3 regions of the Carnobacterium inhibens subsp. inhibens DSM 13024 genome follow, and region 1 is predicted to be linked to each of the others. Evidence: predicted binding sites of a transcription regulator. Region 1 holds the regulator's gene; each other region holds the start of a gene.
What was found. The regulator HrcA, encoded in region 1, represses chaperone genes, less so after heat shock. The targets are predictions, from matches to a motif close to TTAGCACTCNNNNNNNNNGAGTGCTAA.

Region 1 (5,996 bases):
TTTAATTGCCTTTTTGAAATCAACTCAAAAATACGTGAATGGAACGGTTCGTGTAAAATTATTCAAAGGTCATGCGATAGTAGAAGGCAGAAAATCGCCAAATTCATTGTATGATGAAAACTTGGCAACTTATACTTCTGCTGATACGTTCAATCAAGAAGCTTCAGTTGGATTCATTAAGTTATGGGGTCTGCCAACAAAAGTGCATGCAGAAGTAAATAAAGTAAAAGATACAGTTAAATTAAAATAACTAAATACAACTAGTCAAATACAGTTAGGATGACAAAGATGAAAAAATTATGGGGCGGTCGTTTTGAAGGCGAAAATCAAAAATGGATCGATGAATTTGGAGCTTCCATTGAAGTAGATCAAGTTTTGGCTGAGGAAGACATAATTGGGAGCTTAGCTCACGTCAAAATGTTAGCCAAAACATCGATCGTCAGTCAAGAAGAAGCAGATGAAATTATCAAAGGATTAGAACGATTATTAGTAAAAGCAAAAAATAAAGAGTTGATATTTTCTATTGAAAATGAAGACATTCATTTGAATATTGAGACGCTTCTTCATAAAGAAATTGGGCCTGTGGCAGGAAAGCTGCATACGGCCAGAAGTCGCAATGATCAAGTAGCGACCGATATGCATCTTTATTTGAAAAAACAGGTTGGAGAAGTTTCTGAGCTGCTGGAAGACTTAAAAAAAGTTATTTTGCTAAAAGCTGAAGATCATGTTGAGACCATTATTCCTGGTTACACTCATTTGCAACATGCACAACCGATTTCTTTTGCTCATCATCTGTTGGCTTACTATAATATGTTTAAACGAGATCTCGAACGCTATCAAGAAAGTTTCAAACGAATCGATTTTTCCCCTTTAGGTGCTGCAGCTCTAGCCGGTACTACTTTTCCAATTGATCGTTTAGAGACTGCTGAACAACTAGGATTCAATTCTATTTATTCAAATAGTCTAGATGCGGTAAGTGATCGTGACTATATCATTGAGTTTCTGTCAAACAGCAGTATAGTGATGATGCATCTTTCCCGTTTTTGTGAAGAAATCATTCTTTGGACCAGTCATGAATACCAATTCGTTAGTCTGACGGATACTTATTCTACTGGAAGTTCAATTATGCCGCAAAAGAAAAATCCAGATATGGCAGAATTGATCCGAGGGAAAACAGGTCGAGTATATGGCAATCTATTTTCATTATTAACAATAATGAAAGGTTTGCCATTAGCTTATAATAAAGACTTACAAGAAGATAAAGAAGGTATGTTTGATACGGTAAAAACAACCAAAGAGTGTTTGAAAGTTTTTTCTGGCATGTTAGAAGGTATGGTCATCAATGAAGAGAAGATGAGTGAAGCAACAACTCAGGATTTCTCAAATGCGACTGAATTGGCTGACTATCTTGCTTCAAAAGGTATACCGTTTAGAGAAGCACATGAAATCGTGGGCAAACTTGTATTAAACTGCCTGAAGAATGGTGGGTTTTTACAAGATATTCCGTTAGCAGAGTTTCAAAAAGTCGCACCAGTCATCCAAGAAGATGTTTATGCCTTGCTGGACTCTCGTATGGCTGTTGAAAGAAGAAATTCTTTAGGCGGCACTGGATTCGTTCAAGTCAAACAAGAAATAAAAAAAGCTAAGAAAGAGTGCAGTTTAATCCAATAGAAACGGTATTAAAAATGGGCATACCATTTTTAATGCCGCTTTTTTTAATTAGAAATGCTGAAATATCAAGGTTAATGAGATCAATTAAAATAAACGTCAAAATTAGTCAAAAATTAAGCAAAAATTATTGACAGAATTAGTTATATTTGGTAAATTAATACATGTGTTAGCACTCAATAGTTTCAAGTGCTAAAAAGAGGTGATGTAAATGTTAACTGAAAGGCAGATTTTGATCTTAAAGTCTATCATTCGCTTATACACTTCATATGAGACTCCAATCGGGTCTAAGACCTTAATGAATGAAGCGGATATTAATTTTAGTTCTGCTACCATTCGGAATGAGATGGGACGTCTTGAAGAACTAGGCTTCATTGAAAAAACACATTCGTCATCAGGTCGTGTTCCTTCATTAAAAGGCTATCGTTTTTATGTGGACTATCTGGTTCATCCAGCAAAAATACAACAAAAAGATCTTGCAGTCATCAAGAGTGCATTAGGAAATCAATTTAGACAGTTGGATGAAATTGTTTTTCAATCGGCTGAATTGCTTTCAAGTTTGACCAGCTACACAGCTATCGCGTTAGGTCCTGAGATCAAAGAGAGTATCTTGACCGGTTTTCGTTTGGTACCATTAAATGATTATCAAGTCATGGCCATATTAGTTACCAATAAGGGCCATGTAGAGAACCAGGTATTTACTATTCCAAAATCAATGGATGCTAATGAGTTAGAAAAAATTGTTCGTATCTTTAATGAACAATTAGTTGGATTGCCACTAATGGAAGTCTTTAGAAGGCTGAAAACAGACATTCCTTTATTGTTGAACAAATATGTTAAGACAAGTGAAGGAATGATGGACATCTTTGAAAGTATTTTTATGAAAGCTGGACAAGATCGGATGCATGTAGGTGGAAGAATGAATATACTAGATTTCTCAAGTGAGTTGAATGTTGAGAAATTCAAATCTATTTATTCCTTAATGGATGGTACTCATGATTTATCTTCTCTATTGATTCCTAGTACATCAGGAATCACTGTGAAAATTGGCACTGAGTTAAATAATGAACTCTTTAATGAGTTTAGTTTAATTACAGCTAGCTATGATATTGCAGGATATAACTCAGGAGTTATCGCTTTGTTAGGTCCGACGAATATGCCTTATTCAAAAATGATTGGACTTGTGGATGTATTTAGACATGAGCTTTCAAGAAAAATAATCGACTACTACAATTCAGTAGATGATTAATCAAAAAGGAGCTGTTGATGTGGCTAGAAATAAAAAAGATAAGCAAGAACAAGAAGTCGTTGAAGAATCAACAATAGAAACAGTAGAAGAAACTCTTGAAAATAGAGCAGAAAATACTGAATCTGTTGAAGAAGAACAACAACCAGAAATTGATGAACTTGCTGAAGCAAGAGCTGCTTTAAATGAAATGGAAAACAAATATTTGCGTGTTCAAGCTGAAATGGCAAATATCCAAAAACGCAATGCAAAAGAGCGTGAAGATGCGGCTAAGTACCGTTCACAGTCTTTAGCAACAGAATTACTTCCAGTTATTGATAGCTTAGAACGTGCTCTAGCTATAGAAGTAAAAGATGAGCATGGAGAAAGTTTGAAAAAAGGGATCGAAATGGTAATGGAAACCTTCAACACTGCATTAAAAAATGAAGGAATTGACGTTATCGATCCTTTAAATAAACCTTTTGATCCTAATTTTCATCAGGCTATTCAAACCGTACCTGTTGAAGAAGGTCAAACAAGTGAAACAGTTGTACAAGTTTTACAAAAAGGGTATGATTTAAAGGGACGCGTATTACGTCCAGCAATGGTTATCGTTGCTCAATAATGCTTATAAAAATATAAAAAAACTAAAATAATATATAAATGAGGGATTTTAAAATGGGAAAAATTATTGGAATTGACTTAGGAACAACAAACTCAGCAGTAGCTGTATTAGAAGGCGGAGAAGCAAAAATTATTCCGAATCCAGAAGGTAACCGTACGACTCCTTCAGTCGTTGCTTTTAAAAATGGAGAAATGCAAGTAGGAGAAGTTGCAAAACGTCAAGCTGTAACAAACCCTAACACAATTAGTTCAATCAAACGTCATATTGGCGAAGCTGGCTATTCAGTAGAAGTTGATGGAAAAAAATACTCTCCACAAGAAATTTCTGCAACTATTCTTCAATACTTGAAAGGCTATGCTGAAAGTTATTTAGGCGAAACAGTTGATAAAGCTGTTATCACTGTTCCTGCTTACTTCAACGATGCACAACGTCAAGCAACTAAAGATGCAGGTAAAATTGCTGGTCTTGAAGTTGAACGTATTGTAAATGAACCAACTGCTGCTGCATTAGCTTATGGTTTAGACAAAACAGACAAAGAAGAAAAAGTATTAGTATTTGACCTTGGTGGTGGTACATTTGACGTTTCTATCCTTGAATTAGGTGACGGAGTATTTGATGTATTGTCTACTGCTGGAGACAACAAATTAGGTGGAGATGATTTTGATAACAAAATCATGGACTACTTGGTAGCTGAATTCAAAAAAGAAAACGGCATTGACTTATCTAAAGATAAAATGGCTGTTCAACGTTTGAAAGATGCTGCTGAAAAAGCTAAAAAAGACTTATCAGGTGTAACTTCAACACAAATCAGCTTACCATTTATCACTGCTGGTGAAGCTGGACCAATGCACTTAGAAATCAACTTAACTCGTGCAAAATTTGACGAATTAACTTATGACTTAGTAGAACGTACTAAAGGACCTGTTCGTCAAGCTCTTAAAGATGCTGGATTGTCTACATCTGAAATTGACGAAGTTATCTTAGTAGGTGGATCAACACGTATTCCAGCTGTTGTAGATGCTGTACGTAAAGAAGCTGGTAAAGAACCAAACAAATCAGTTAACCCTGATGAAGTTGTAGCAATGGGTGCTGCAATCCAAGGTGGAGTTATCACTGGTGATGTTAAAGACATCGTATTATTAGATGTTACTCCATTATCATTAGGTATTGAAACAATGGGTGGCGTATTTACTAAATTGATCGATCGTAATACAACGATCCCAACAAGTAAATCACAAGTATTCTCAACTGCTGCTGATAATCAACCAGCTGTTGATGTACACGTTATGCAAGGTGAACGTCCAATGGCAGCTGACAACAAAACATTAGGTCGCTTCCAATTGACTGATATTCCTGCTGCACCTCGTGGTATTCCTCAAATCGAAGTAACATTTGATATTGATAAAAACGGAATCGTTAACGTAAGTGCGAAAGATTTAGGAACTCAAAAAGAACAAACGATTACCATTAAATCTTCTTCAGGTTTAAGCGATGAAGAAATCGAACGTATGGTTAAAGATGCAGAAGCTAACGCTGAAGCAGACAAAGCTCGTAAAGAAGAAGTAGAATTACGTAACGAAGTGGATCAATTATTATTCCAAGTTGATAAAACGATTACTGAACTTGAAGGTAAAGTTGATGAAGCTGAAGTTAAAAAAGCTGAAGAAGCTCGTGACGAATTAAAAGCTGCTGTTGAAGCAAATGATATTGAAGCAATGAAAACTAAACGCGATGCTTTGAATGAAATCGTACAAGCTCTAACAGTTAAATTGTATGAACAAGCCGCTCAAGCTCAAGCAGAAGCTAACCCTGAAGATGCACAAGAAGGAACACAAGGTGGATCTGACGATGTTGTAGATGCTGATTTTGAAGAAGTCGATGACGACAATAAATAATCGTATCAATAGATGATGGAATGAGAAAGCCAAGGCAAATTGCTTTTGGCTTTTTCTTCTAGATATGCTATGCTCATTAAGGCTAATTTAGAGGATAGATAAAAATTGTCATACGTAACGATGGAGGGAAATTATGGCTAAAAGAGACTTATACGAAGTATTAGGAGTATCAAAAAGTGCTTCCGATGATGAAATAAAAAAGGCATACCGAAAATTATCAAAGAAGTTCCACCCAGACATTAATAAAGAAGCTGGGGCAGAAGAAAAATTTAAAGAAGTTGCTGAAGCTTATGAAGTATTAAGTGATGCGAATAAACGGGCTGCTTACGATCAATATGGTCATGCAAGTACTGATCCAAACTTTGGAGCAGGCGGTGGCGGATTCGGCGGCGGTGGCTTTGGTGGTGGTTTCGGTGGCGGCGGATTTGAAGATATCTTTGAATCATTCTTTGGTGGCGGAGGTCGTTCATACAATCCAAACGCTCCTCGCCAAGGAGAAGATTTACAGTACTCTTTAAATCTTGAATTTGAAGAAGCTATCTTTGGTAAAGAAACAACGATCAGCTACAACCGTGAAGAAGAA
Region 2 (5,996 bases), 880 kb from region 1:
TCAAGTACCTAATGACGTAAGAGTGAGTGCATTTTGTTGGTTCACTTTTACGTCAAGTACCTAATGACGTAAAAGTGAGGCTTCTTATAAGCAACAAGGCGACAAAAAAACGTTCAGCACCCACCTATAAGATAGAATGCTGAACGTCTTGTATTTTAGCTAAACTGTTTCGCTTTCCATCACCGGAGTTTCTTTAAGAATAATATTTAAAACTAAGGTAACGATCGTTCCAGCTGAAATCCCAGATGAGAATAATCCACCAAGAATTCCTGGTAGCCCAGCGACAATTTCAGGTCTGAATGATACACCAAGGCCCACACCCAAACCAGCAGCGACAATAACCAAATTGCGGTTGTCAAAATTGACACGTGATAATGATTTAACACCAGAAGCAGCTACATTTCCAAACATCAATACTCCAGCTCCACCAAGTACAGCCATAGGCATAATTGAAACTAACGTCGCAAATTTAGGTAAAAAGCTCATCGCCATTAAAAGGACACCAGCTGTTATCGCTACTGAACGAGAAGCATTGCGAGTTAAGGGAATTAAACCAGCATTTTGACTAAATGTAGCTACTGGACCTGATCCCATTGCAGGTCCGATAAATGAACCGACTCCATCTGCACGAACACCATTTGCAATGTCTTCATCCGTTAATTCTGTTTCTGTTACGGCTCCAATTGTTTGCATAACACCCACTGTTTCAATAACGGTTACTAGATAGCCTGAGATAAACGGAATAGCAAATTTCAAATCAAAATTGACACCATATTTGAACAATTGAGGCATAGCAAACCAGTTAGCTTGAGCAACTTGATTAAAATCAACCATTCCAAGCGGAATACACATGACATAACCAGCAACGATCCCAATCAGAACAGCTGCAGGTCCAATTTTGACACTGCCATAATGATTTAATAAAACAATCAATAAGAAGACAATTGTTGCAATTGCTAGATTAAGAGGCGAACCGTAGTTGGCTGCACCAACTCCACCAGCCACCCAATCAAAGGCTACAGGCATCAACGTTAATCCCATCAGTGAAATAACGGTACCTGTAACAACAGGAGGGAAAAATTTCATTAGCGGTTTAATAAAATAACTCAAGATGATTTCTAAAACGGCTCCCATCATCGTTCCACCAAAATAACCAGCAATACCGCCACCCATTGTGTTGATAACCGCATTTGCTGGACCAACAAATCCAAAATCGGTTCCCATAATCGTTGGAAGACCGGCTCCTACACGAAACCATTTTGGCCCAATTCCTTTAGATTGAATAATTGAAACAACACCCGAGCCTAACAACGCTGCACTAATCATATATGAGGTGTCCGCGACTCCAAACCCTGCCATACCTGAAATCACTAAAGGTACAGCTACGATTCCTCCAAAGGCTGTCAATATATTTTGAAATCCTAAAAGGGTCATCAATACAAATCCTGGCTTATCGTCTACTTGATAAATAAGAGTGGATTCAGGTTTCGGTGTGACCTTCGCTTGTTTTCTTTCTCTTTTCGGCAATACGATTGTTCCTGCTGGACGTTTCATTCTTTCTTCCAAAATAACCCTCCTATTAAATACGAACATTAATTTTAATAATACACTTATATTTCGTTAATAATTAACACTTTTATAGTATAACTTCAAACAAGAGTTAAGTAAAGACCTAAAAACGAATTATTTTACATTTACCTGGTTTATAATGTTCGTGTTTTTATCCAAAAAAAGAACCTCTCACATGAAGTGAAAAGTTCTTTTCAAGCTTACTATTTATTGTTCTTACTAAACGATCGGGAACCAACCCGGTCTACTTTCAATATACTCCCACATAGCGTCAGGCAAAGTAAGATCTTCCCGATATTCTGGTTTTATTTTTTTACGAATAGCCGTTTCATTTCCTAGTTTTACTTTTTGGACCCAGTCTGGTTCAATCACTAATTCACGACCGATAGCCACAAGCGGTAATCCTAATTCCATTGCTGCTACAGCATCGTCTGGTGTGATGATCGATCCAACTCCTATAATCGGGAAATCCTTTCCGACTGATTCTTGGATACGTTGAACAACAGGTTTGGTTACTTTTGGATCACGAACTGAAGCTTGCGTCCATTCATTGGTTGAAACATGAATGTAATCCAGTCCTTGTTCTTTTAATTTAGCAATCAATTGTAAAGTATCTTCAATAGTAATGCCGGGTTCCTTTATTTCTTCTGGAGAAATGCGGTACCCAAAAATAAACGGTTTATCTGCATAGGTTTGGATTGCTTCTTTTGCAGCTTGAACGACCGCTAAAGGAAAGTTCATGCGTTTTTCAAGTGATCCACCCCACTGATCTTCACGGCGATTGGAATGCGGAGAGAAGAATTGTTGGATCATATAATTGTTTGCTCCATGCAATTCAATTCCATCAAATCCTGCTTGGATCGCGCGTCTTGTCGCTTGTCCAAAAGCATCAATCAATTCATGCACTTCTTTATCCGATAGTTCTCTGGGTACTTCTGCACCTTCAACATCAAGTGGCACAGCACTTGCACTGACTGGCTGTTCCCCTCTTAATGTCCTTTTTGATCCAAGTCGACCCACGTGAAAAATTTGTAAAATAGCTTTGGGTCCTTCATTTTGAATCGTTTTTGCTAGTTTTGATAAACTGTCGATTCGGTTGTCGGATGCGGCACTTAGTGAACCAGCGAAACGTCCGTTTTCCATTACTTGAGCACATGAAGTCACGACAGCTCCAAGCCCAGCAACACGTCTTTTATAGTACTCTTTTTCTTCAGTTGTAACCATTCCATTTTCGAAAGAGGAATTAGTCGTCATCGGTGCCATAACCAACCGATTATCCACTTTGACTCCTGATGCAAATGTAAAAGGCTGAAACAAGGGATTGTATTTTGAATTCATTCGTTTTCTCCTACTTCTTATTTATTTATTTTTAGTATACGTCTAACTATTCTTCTAATAATATAAGATTTTTCTTCTTTTTTCAATTTATCTTACTTATTAGAAGTAAATCATTCTCTCTAAACTTTTAGCCTTGATTTTGGTATACTGAATAAAAGACGTTATCTCATTGGAGGAATCACGATGAAACAAGAAAAATCATGTGGAGCTGTAATTGTTACAAAAGAAACAGAAGAGCCTAAATTTTTATTGATCAAACACCATAATGGAGGACACTGGGCTTTTCCTAAAGGCCATGTAGAAGGCAATGAAATAGAAGAAGAAACAGCTTTAAGAGAAATTATGGAAGAAACACACCTAACAGTTGAACTGGACACTCAATTCAGACATGTCGTCCGTTATTCTCCTTATGAAGGCACCGTAAAAGATGTGATTTATTTTATGGCCTATACTTCTGAACAAGAAATCCATAAACAAGATGAAGAAGTTCTAGATAGCTCTTGGTCAAACTTTGAAGAAGCATTGGCTTTAGTTACTTATGAAAATGATCGAACGATTCTTCAAGCAGCCAAGGATTACTTAACTAAAAAGAACTCGTAGATGATACATTAAAAAGAAGGTATTGAGATCTGTGTCTCAACACCTTCTTTTTTTTAGTTTTTTTATTTGATCTCAATTTGTTTAGGTGTTGTGCCTTCAGAATCTTTCTTAGGCAATGTTACGGTTAAAACACCATTATCAAATGCTGCTGAGATTTCTTCTTCGTTGACGTTTTTCAATAAAAATTGGCGACTGTAAGATTTAGTTGAACGCTCTCTACGGATATAGTTGCCTTCTTCATCCTTTTCATCTTTACCTTCTTCTTGAGTTGCCCCAATTGACAATACATTGTCTTCATATTTCAACTGAATACTGTCTTTAGGCATACCTGGCAAATCAGCTTCTACAATATAAGCATTCTCTTCTTCTCGAATGTCTACATTAAAATTAGCCGTGTGTGCTAATAAATGGTCAAAAGGATCCTCGAAAAAGTTTTTGCCAAAATTCATGAAATCACGTCCTACTGGAAATAAATTACTCATAAATTTAACCCTCTTTCTAAAATTTTTTTAACCTCTTGAGCAAGTATTTCCTTTGCTCATGTATAATATAATAAAATTTAGCACTCTTGTCAACAGAGTGCTAAAAAAATTTTGAAGTTTTTTTTACTAGCTAGCCTACTAGTCATATTAGTATTCTCTTTCGCTATTGTTTGCTATACTAATTAAATAAAGACTGTACTGGAGGTAGGTATGATGTTTAATCTATTAGGAAAAATTTTATTGATAGTAGGTATCATTATCATAGTATTTGGATACTTTGGTCCTGTAAGATCTGGTGACCCCATTATTGGAACCTTATTTATTATAATCGGTTTAGCTATCGCAGCATTAGCCTTTTTCTTAGGCAGAACCCAAACACCAAGAAGATAGTTCATCCAAAATCAAAAGAATGGCATTATTTCCCTGAAACCAAAAGGAAATAATGCCATTCTTTTTATCTATTAGTATAAAACAATTTTAAATAAGCTATTTATATTGTTAGAACTAGCAAAATACGCCTTATTTCTCTTCTAAAACTCCCATGTAATCTCACTTCTATCATTTCTAATCAATAATCATTCTCTTATACATTTTACTTTATAATTATTTATGAACAAATGCCGGAAAAAAGCCCCCCGTTTTCACAGGATTCTGAACTACTTTTTTTAGAGAATCGTAGGCTCTATAACATTTGTTTAATTATCATATGATTTTTTTTAGTATGCAATCAATATGTACGTTATAGTACAGATGTTCATTTACTCTAGTATTGAGAACGCATCCGGAGTAAGCTTTACCCATGAAAGAAACAGCTGTGGGGAGTTGTTCTTTACATACAATAAGAAAGAGGTCGGAAATAATGAAAAAATTATTTAGCATCAGCACTATTGGCCGGATTAATGTTAGGAACAACAACTCAAGTTTTTGCAGCAACTGGAGCAGAAGGTACAACGACCACAGGAAAAACAAAGGTTGAGAGTACTATTACAGCTTCTTATTCTGTAACTATCCCAGCAGACTCAACGATTGATCTTACTGGAGATAACAAATCTATGACTGGTAAAGTTGAAATAGCTGGCTTAAATACAGCAGGAACAGTTGATGTAACAGCAACCGTTACAAATTTAACTCTAAATGGTGAAGCTACAAATGACCCGCAAAAACAACTATCTACTACGATTGCAGTCGACGGAGATAGTGATCCGTCAGACCAATTGAGCGTATTCAAACTTTCAAATGATGATTCCTTAAAAACTATTACAGTTGCAACAGATGCAGATAGTAAAGACAAATTCTCTGGATTATATACAGGTGCCGTTAACTTTACATTTGACTATGCAAATCCTGTTGACGCTGAAGTACCAGTAGCAGAATAATACTCGAATATTATTCTCAAAAAATCAATTACAGTGATTAGAGCCCCACGCTCTAATTTTAAATCAAAGGAGTTCCTATGAAAAAAGAGAACAGAACTAAAAATCCTATCGTTACATTTCTATTAAAAGGAATACTATTTATTGCTGTTGTGGCTGGAACCATAATAGCAATAAATTATTTTACAAATGATGAAGCAAAAGATAGCGTTGGTGACCTTTTAGGACTTGATCCTAATGCAACTAACGAACAAGCACAAGAAGAAAGTGTTGAAAGTGCAGCTGGGATTTCTATTCCAGGATTTGAAAAATTAGTTTTTCAAGCAGACAGTTTAACTCAAGATGTTGCTTTTGAAAATCCTGAACAAAATGACGTTTATTTTATCATTTATTTGACCATAAACGATGAAATTGTTTATGAATCTAAATTAATTGAGCCAGGAAAAGGCATTTATTCTATCGAATTACCTACTAGTTATGCGGCAGGAGAATATGCCGGCAAACTAACTTATGAAACAAGAAGTATGAGCGATTCGAATGAGCAAAAAAATGGAGCTGAAATTAACGTTCCTATTATTTTTGAATAAGTAAGATAGATTAATCTTAATGATTGATCTATCTTTTTTTGTGCAGT
Region 3 (5,996 bases), 660 kb from region 1:
TAGCTTTAATTGGAGTAGGGAATTTAGGACATGCTTTATTGAATTATAACTTCCATCAAAGCAACAACATGCGAATCAGTGCAGCTTTTGATATCGATCAAGAAATCGTTGGCACTATTTTAAGTGGTGTTCCTATTTATCACATGGACGACATGGTTGAACAACTTAAAGTGCAACAAATTGAAATTGTTATTATTACCATTCCATCATCTGTAGCACAAGCAACGGCTGATCGATTAGTAGAAGCAAATGTAAAAGGTATTTTAAATTTCACCCCATACAGAATTTCTGTACCGGATGATGTAAGAGTCCAAAACGTTGATTTAACAAATGAATTGCAAACATTGATTTATTTCTTAGATCATTACAAACCTACAAAAGATTAAAAAAAAGGAAACAAACCGTTTTTTATGGTTTGTTTCCTTTTTTGATTTTGAAATAAATTTCGAGTATTTTTGTAGCTCTAACAAAATAACTAGTAGAAAACAATACATAAAGGATAGAGAAAAATGTCCAGCCAGAATTGCCTACTGAATCAATAGCAAACCAGATGAATATTCCAGACATCAAGTAAGTAAAAATGATTTGCATTATAAAATTACGTTTATTTATCAAATGAAAAATTCCTTTCTAACATATAGTAATCCCTCATATGAAGTTTACTAACATAACTAATGTGTTCATAGCAATATGAGTAATCATTGGTGCAGCAATATTTTTAGTTTTACTATAGAGAAAACTGAAAACAAAAGCCATACTAGAATAAAGTAAAATATGTCCATCAAGATGCATAAAAGCAAAGAGTAATGCACTGATTACTGCAGCGCCTATAGGCCCTGTAAGATCATATAAGAAACCAAAAATAACTTTTCTAAAAACAAATTCTTCCATGATTGGTCCTAATATAGAAACAATGATAAGATAAATCGGATACTTATCGACGATCAAAAGAATGCTTTGAGTATTCTCCGAAGCTATTGGAAGTCCCAATACTACTATTTCAATAAGATTTGCGAGATACTGAACCAAAAGGACTAAGGGTATTCCAATAATTCCCCAATAGATCACTTTTTTTCTAGGCACAGAGGGAGCTAAAGTCAACGAATTTCGAATGGTTGACTTTCGATTAAGCAGCAGCATAGCAATTGCTCCAATAAAAAAGCTGAAAATTGTTCCATAAATAGCTGCTTCTGTTTGTAAACTTTTTGGAGCTAGCGCAAGAATCACTGCCGGTAAGAATTGAGCAATTAAGTAAAATACGATCATTAAAACAGATGTGTGACGAGTAAGTTTCTTCAACATGACTAAGACCTTCTTTTTTTCGAGATGAACTGTCGTTTCCACAGTTTGGTAAATTGGTTTAATACAACGAATAAAAGCCTCTAAAAGTAAGAAGAGGAAACTTTATTCTATATAATACTAAAAATACTTCGTTTTTCAGTATACCATAAAATGTTGGCAAATGAATACAACAGATAATATGAGCTAGTTTATATTTTAATGGAAAAGAGCTCATTTAAAAAGGAGAAAGAATTGAGATAAAAATTCTTGCATTCTTTTCTATATTTGTTATTATTAAGAAGTGGTTTAGCACTTGGTCTGTTTGAGTGCTAAAATCGAAGAAATAATTTAGATGGAGGGATTTACGTGTTAAAACCATTAGGAGATCGTGTCATTATTGAAGTTGCTAAGGAAGAGGAAAAAACAATCAGCGGGATTGTTTTACCAGGTTCAGCTCAAGAAAAACCTCAAACAGGTTCTGTTATTGCTGTTGGGGAAGGTCGTATTTTAGAAAACGGCTCAAGAGTAGCATTGTCAGTTAACGTTGGCGATACTGTGTTATTTGAAAAATATACTGGAACAGAAGTGAAATATGACGGTAAAGAATATTTAGTGGTAAAAGAGCACGATATCGTTGCAGTCATCGATTAAATAAAACTAAAGCAAAACTACTGAACAAACTAAATTAATGAGGTGAAGGAAAAATGGCAAAAGATATTAAATTTTCTGAAGACGCACGTGCATCAATGTTACGTGGAGTAGATATTTTAGCAGATATTGTTAAAGTAACATTAGGACCCAAAGGAAGAAATGTTGTTTTAGAAAAATCTTTCGGTTCACCACTTATTACAAATGATGGTGTTACAATTGCTAAAGAAATTGAATTAGAAGATCATTTTGAAAATATGGGAGCACAACTTGTTTCAGAAGTTGCCTCTAAAACAAATGATATTGCTGGAGACGGTACAACAACAGCAACTGTTTTAACACAAGCTATTGTTCGCGAAGGATTAAAAAATGTAACTGCTGGAGCTAACCCTGTGGGTATTCGACGCGGGATTGAAATGGCGACAAAAGTGGCTGTAGAAGAATTGCTTGCTATCTCTAAAAAAGTAGATTCAAAAGAATCAATTGCGCAAATTGCTGCTATTTCTTCAGGCAACAATGAAACAGGAGAATTGGTTGCTGAAGCAATGGAACGCGTTGGAACAGATGGCGTTATTACAATTGAAGAATCTAAAGGAATTGAAACAGAATTAGGCGTTGTTGAAGGTATGCAATTTGATCGTGGTTACTTATCTCAATACATGGTAACAGACAACGATAAAATGGAAGCTAACTTAGAAAATCCATACATTTTAATTACGGATAAAAAAATCTCTAATATTCAAGAAATCCTTCCATTATTAGAACAAATTTTACAACAAGGACGTCCATTGTTGATTATTGCTGATGATGTGGATGGAGAAGCTCTTCCTACATTAGTATTAAACAAATTACGTGGAACATTCAATGTTGTTGCTGTTAAAGCTCCAGGATTTGGAGATCGTCGTAAAGCTATGCTTGAAGATATTGCTATCTTAACTGGCGGAACAGTTATTACTGAAGATTTAGGTCTAGAATTGAAAGATACAGCTATTGACCAATTAGGGCATGCAAGCAAAGTTGTTGTAACAAAAGATGCAACAACAATTGTTGAAGGTGCCGGTTCTGCTGAATCTATTTCACACCGTGTATCTTTATTGAAAGCTCAAGCAGCTGAAACAACTTCTGAATTTGATAAAGAAAAATTACAAGAACGTTTAGCTAAACTTTCTGGCGGAGTTGCCGTTATCAAAGTTGGAGCTGCTACTGAAACAGAATTAAAAGAACGAAAATTACGTATTGAAGATGCTCTAAATGCAGCTCGTGCAGCTGTTGAAGAAGGAATCGTTTCCGGTGGTGGAACAGCGTTGATCAATGTTCAACGTAAAGTTTCTGAAATCGAAGCAACTGGCGATGAAGCAACAGGTGTGAAAATCGTGATCCGTGCTCTTGAAGAACCTGTTCGTCAAATCGTAACAAATGCTGGACTTGAAGGTTCTGTTATTGTTGAAAAATTAAAAAGCGTTGATTTAGGCGTAGGATATAACGCGGCTACTGATGAATGGGTAAATATGATCGAAGCTGGAATCATTGACCCAACTAAAGTAACACGTTCTGCTTTACAAAATGCAGCAAGTGTTGCAGCTCTATTGTTAACAACTGAAGCTGTTGTTGCAGATCAACCAAAACCAGATGCTCCAATGGGCGGAATGGGAATGGATCCAGGCATGGGCGGCATGATGTAAATCATTAAACCTGACAAGTAAAAAAGACGTACATTAAAGGAATCCTTTAGTGTACGTCTTTTTTTATAGAATAAAAAAACAGCAGTGTAAGAGGGCTGTACTTTTATTCGAATTCTAAATCTGTCATCATTTCATCTAAGTTTTCAATGGCATCATTCTTTTCAAAAAATTCGACCCATTCTTGATAAGGGTCAGAAGATTTAGCTTTGATCGTGATTTTGAATTTGTCATAAATACTTCTAGCCATATCTGTCCACATACGGTCGACAGCACGTTCTAATTTTGCTTCATTCCACCTTTTTGCAGGTTGTCTTCTGGCGTTTCTTCGTATTTGGTCATCCATAGCTTTTTCAAAAAAGATTCTTTTGCTTCCTAAATTAGCATCTAGATATTCTTCGAACTCTTTAAAAGTCAAATTTATCACCTTTCTACAACTCGTTTTTTAAATCTGTCTACCTAATTCTGTCAATAAATCAAAGAAGCTAATTATAAAATGAATTTATTAAGTTTAATTTCTTCAAACCTTTATAACGTTCTTAAAAGGGATAGTAGGTATCTTTAATCATACCATAAAGCATAAAGCAATAGAAAGGTAACGGAGTTAAAAAAAGATGTTTTTAAATGAGCTAACAATTCGACAAAAGTTCCAGAAATTGATGGGTTTTTCGCATAATGATTTTTAGAGGAGATTTTGTTCTGGAAAATGGTTAAGAATCTGAAGTAGAGCGTGTATAGAGAAGAAATGAGCGACCAAATGTATTGAAAATGTCAGATAGAAGGGTTATAGAGGAGAAAGATTCCTTAAAAGTACTTAAGAATCTGAAGTAGAGCGTGTATAGAGAAGAATTGAGCGACCAAATGTGTTAAGAATGTCGGATAGAAGGGGTATAGAGTAGAAAGCTTCTCAAAAAATGGTTAAGAATCTGAAGTAGAGCGTGTATAGAGAAGAAATGAGCGACCAAATGTGCTAAGAATGTCGGATAGAAGGGGTATAGAGTAGAAAGCTTCTCAAAAAATAGTTAAGAATCTGAAGTAGAGCAGGTATAGAGAAGAATTAAGCGACTAAATGTGCTAAGAATGTCGAATAGAAGGGTTATAGAGTAGAAAGCTTCTCAAAAAATGGTTAAGAATCTGAAGTAAAGCAGGTATAGAGAAGAATTGTGCGACCAAATGTGCTAAGAATGTCGAATAGAAGGGTTATAGAGTAGAAAGTTTCTCAAAAATTAATTAAGAATCTGAAGTAGAGGACTGTTACCTTTTAATAGCCTCAAAAGTTAGTATTAATTCTTAAGTAGATGGTTTTTAATCGGAAAATTTTCGAGGTCGAAAAGTTCTCTATCTTAAAATTCCTTATGGTGGATAAAAATAAGCAGAACCTCCTTGTTTCTACGTACTCTAAGTTATAGAGAAGATTTGCAAAAGCGAGGAGTGCAGGTAATGGCATATAAAGAAAGAGAAAAATCGTCTAGTTTATTAATAATGGAATCTTTAATGAATCGCTCGAATCTGTCGAAAGATGAGCGCAATCGTTATGCTTATTTGGTAAAAGGTTTGGAAGGAGAACAAATCTTAGATCGAAGGACGGAAATGCTTGAATGCGATTGTCTTGTATTGAATGATTTGCTATTGAAAATAAATGGAACAGTAGTTCAAATCGACTCTTTACTAATTACAGCAAATGGTATTTGCATATATGAAGTGAAAAATTATGAAGGCAAATATTTTTATGAAGCGGAAAAACTATATAAATTGTTGACTAAGAGAGAAGTTATGAGTCCGTTGATCCAAATAAATCGTAGTCAGACTTTGCTTCGTCAATTGGTGGAGCAATTGGGATTTAATGTTTCAGTTAATGCTTTTGTTGTGTTTGTAAACCAACAGTTCACCTTATATCAAGCTCCGCCTCAAGAAGAGTTGTTGCTTCCAACTTTGTTAAATGAACATTTTGCAAGAATTAACGGTATCTCAGCTCGGCTGACCAAAAATCATCGGCGTATTGCTGAAGAGTTGAAGTCATTACATATGGAGAGTTCAATTTTCACTGATATCCCAAATTATGAAAGTGAAAAATTAAAAAGGGGAATAACATGTTCTCAATGTGGCGTATTTATGGATGATTTCACTAGAAGTTGGACCTGTACTTGTAAATGTTGCGGTCACGAGGAACTAATATCGGGGATCGTTATTCGTCATGCTGAAGAGTATAAGAGGTTATTTCCAGATCAAAAAATAACCACATCTGTGATCTGCAAATGGTGTGGCAATAAGCTGTCTGCTAAGAGAATTTGGAACATACTTCATCACTATTACCAATCTAAAGGAAAAGGTAGATGGACATATTTTGAGTGAGTAATCAAAACTATAAAAGTTTATTAATAGAAAAAT

Region 2: a site for HrcA is predicted at 4,067-4,093, ahead of BR65_RS06955 (Hsp20/alpha crystallin family protein). Genes of this name have one in related genera too.
Region 3: a site for HrcA is predicted at 1,588-1,614, ahead of groES (co-chaperone GroES). Genes of this name have one in related genera too.

The regions. Positions count from the first base shown of each region.
Region 1 is NZ_JQIV01000006.1:332,577-338,572, forward strand. Features, by position in the region: gene BR65_RS02755 (argininosuccinate synthase) at 1-250, shown strand, start outside; gene argH (argininosuccinate lyase) at 289-1,671, shown strand; gene hrcA (heat-inducible transcriptional repressor HrcA) at 1,880-2,917, shown strand; gene grpE (nucleotide exchange factor GrpE) at 2,937-3,518, shown strand; gene dnaK (molecular chaperone DnaK) at 3,572-5,413, shown strand; gene dnaJ (molecular chaperone DnaJ) at 5,544-5,996, shown strand, end outside.
Region 2 is NZ_JQIV01000006.1:1,213,762-1,219,757, forward strand. Features, by position in the region: gene BR65_RS06940 (uracil-xanthine permease family protein) at 160-1,566, opposite strand; gene BR65_RS06945 (NADH-dependent flavin oxidoreductase) at 1,789-2,907, opposite strand; gene BR65_RS06950 (bis(5'-nucleosyl)-tetraphosphatase) at 3,091-3,507, shown strand; gene BR65_RS06955 (Hsp20/alpha crystallin family protein) at 3,570-3,989, opposite strand; gene BR65_RS13975 (hypothetical protein) at 4,203-4,379, shown strand; gene BR65_RS06960 (hypothetical protein) at 4,889-5,365, shown strand; gene BR65_RS06965 (hypothetical protein) at 5,443-5,949, shown strand.
Region 3 is NZ_JQIV01000006.1:990,528-996,523, reverse strand. Features, by position in the region: gene BR65_RS05885 (redox-sensing transcriptional repressor Rex) at 1-386, shown strand, start outside; gene BR65_RS13640 (DUF4305 domain-containing protein) at 409-567, opposite strand; gene BR65_RS05880 (CPBP family intramembrane glutamic endopeptidase) at 649-1,302, opposite strand; gene groES (co-chaperone GroES) at 1,648-1,932, shown strand; gene groL (chaperonin GroEL) at 1,986-3,611, shown strand; gene BR65_RS05865 (hypothetical protein) at 3,715-4,035, opposite strand; gene BR65_RS05860 (nuclease-related domain-containing protein) at 5,049-5,960, shown strand.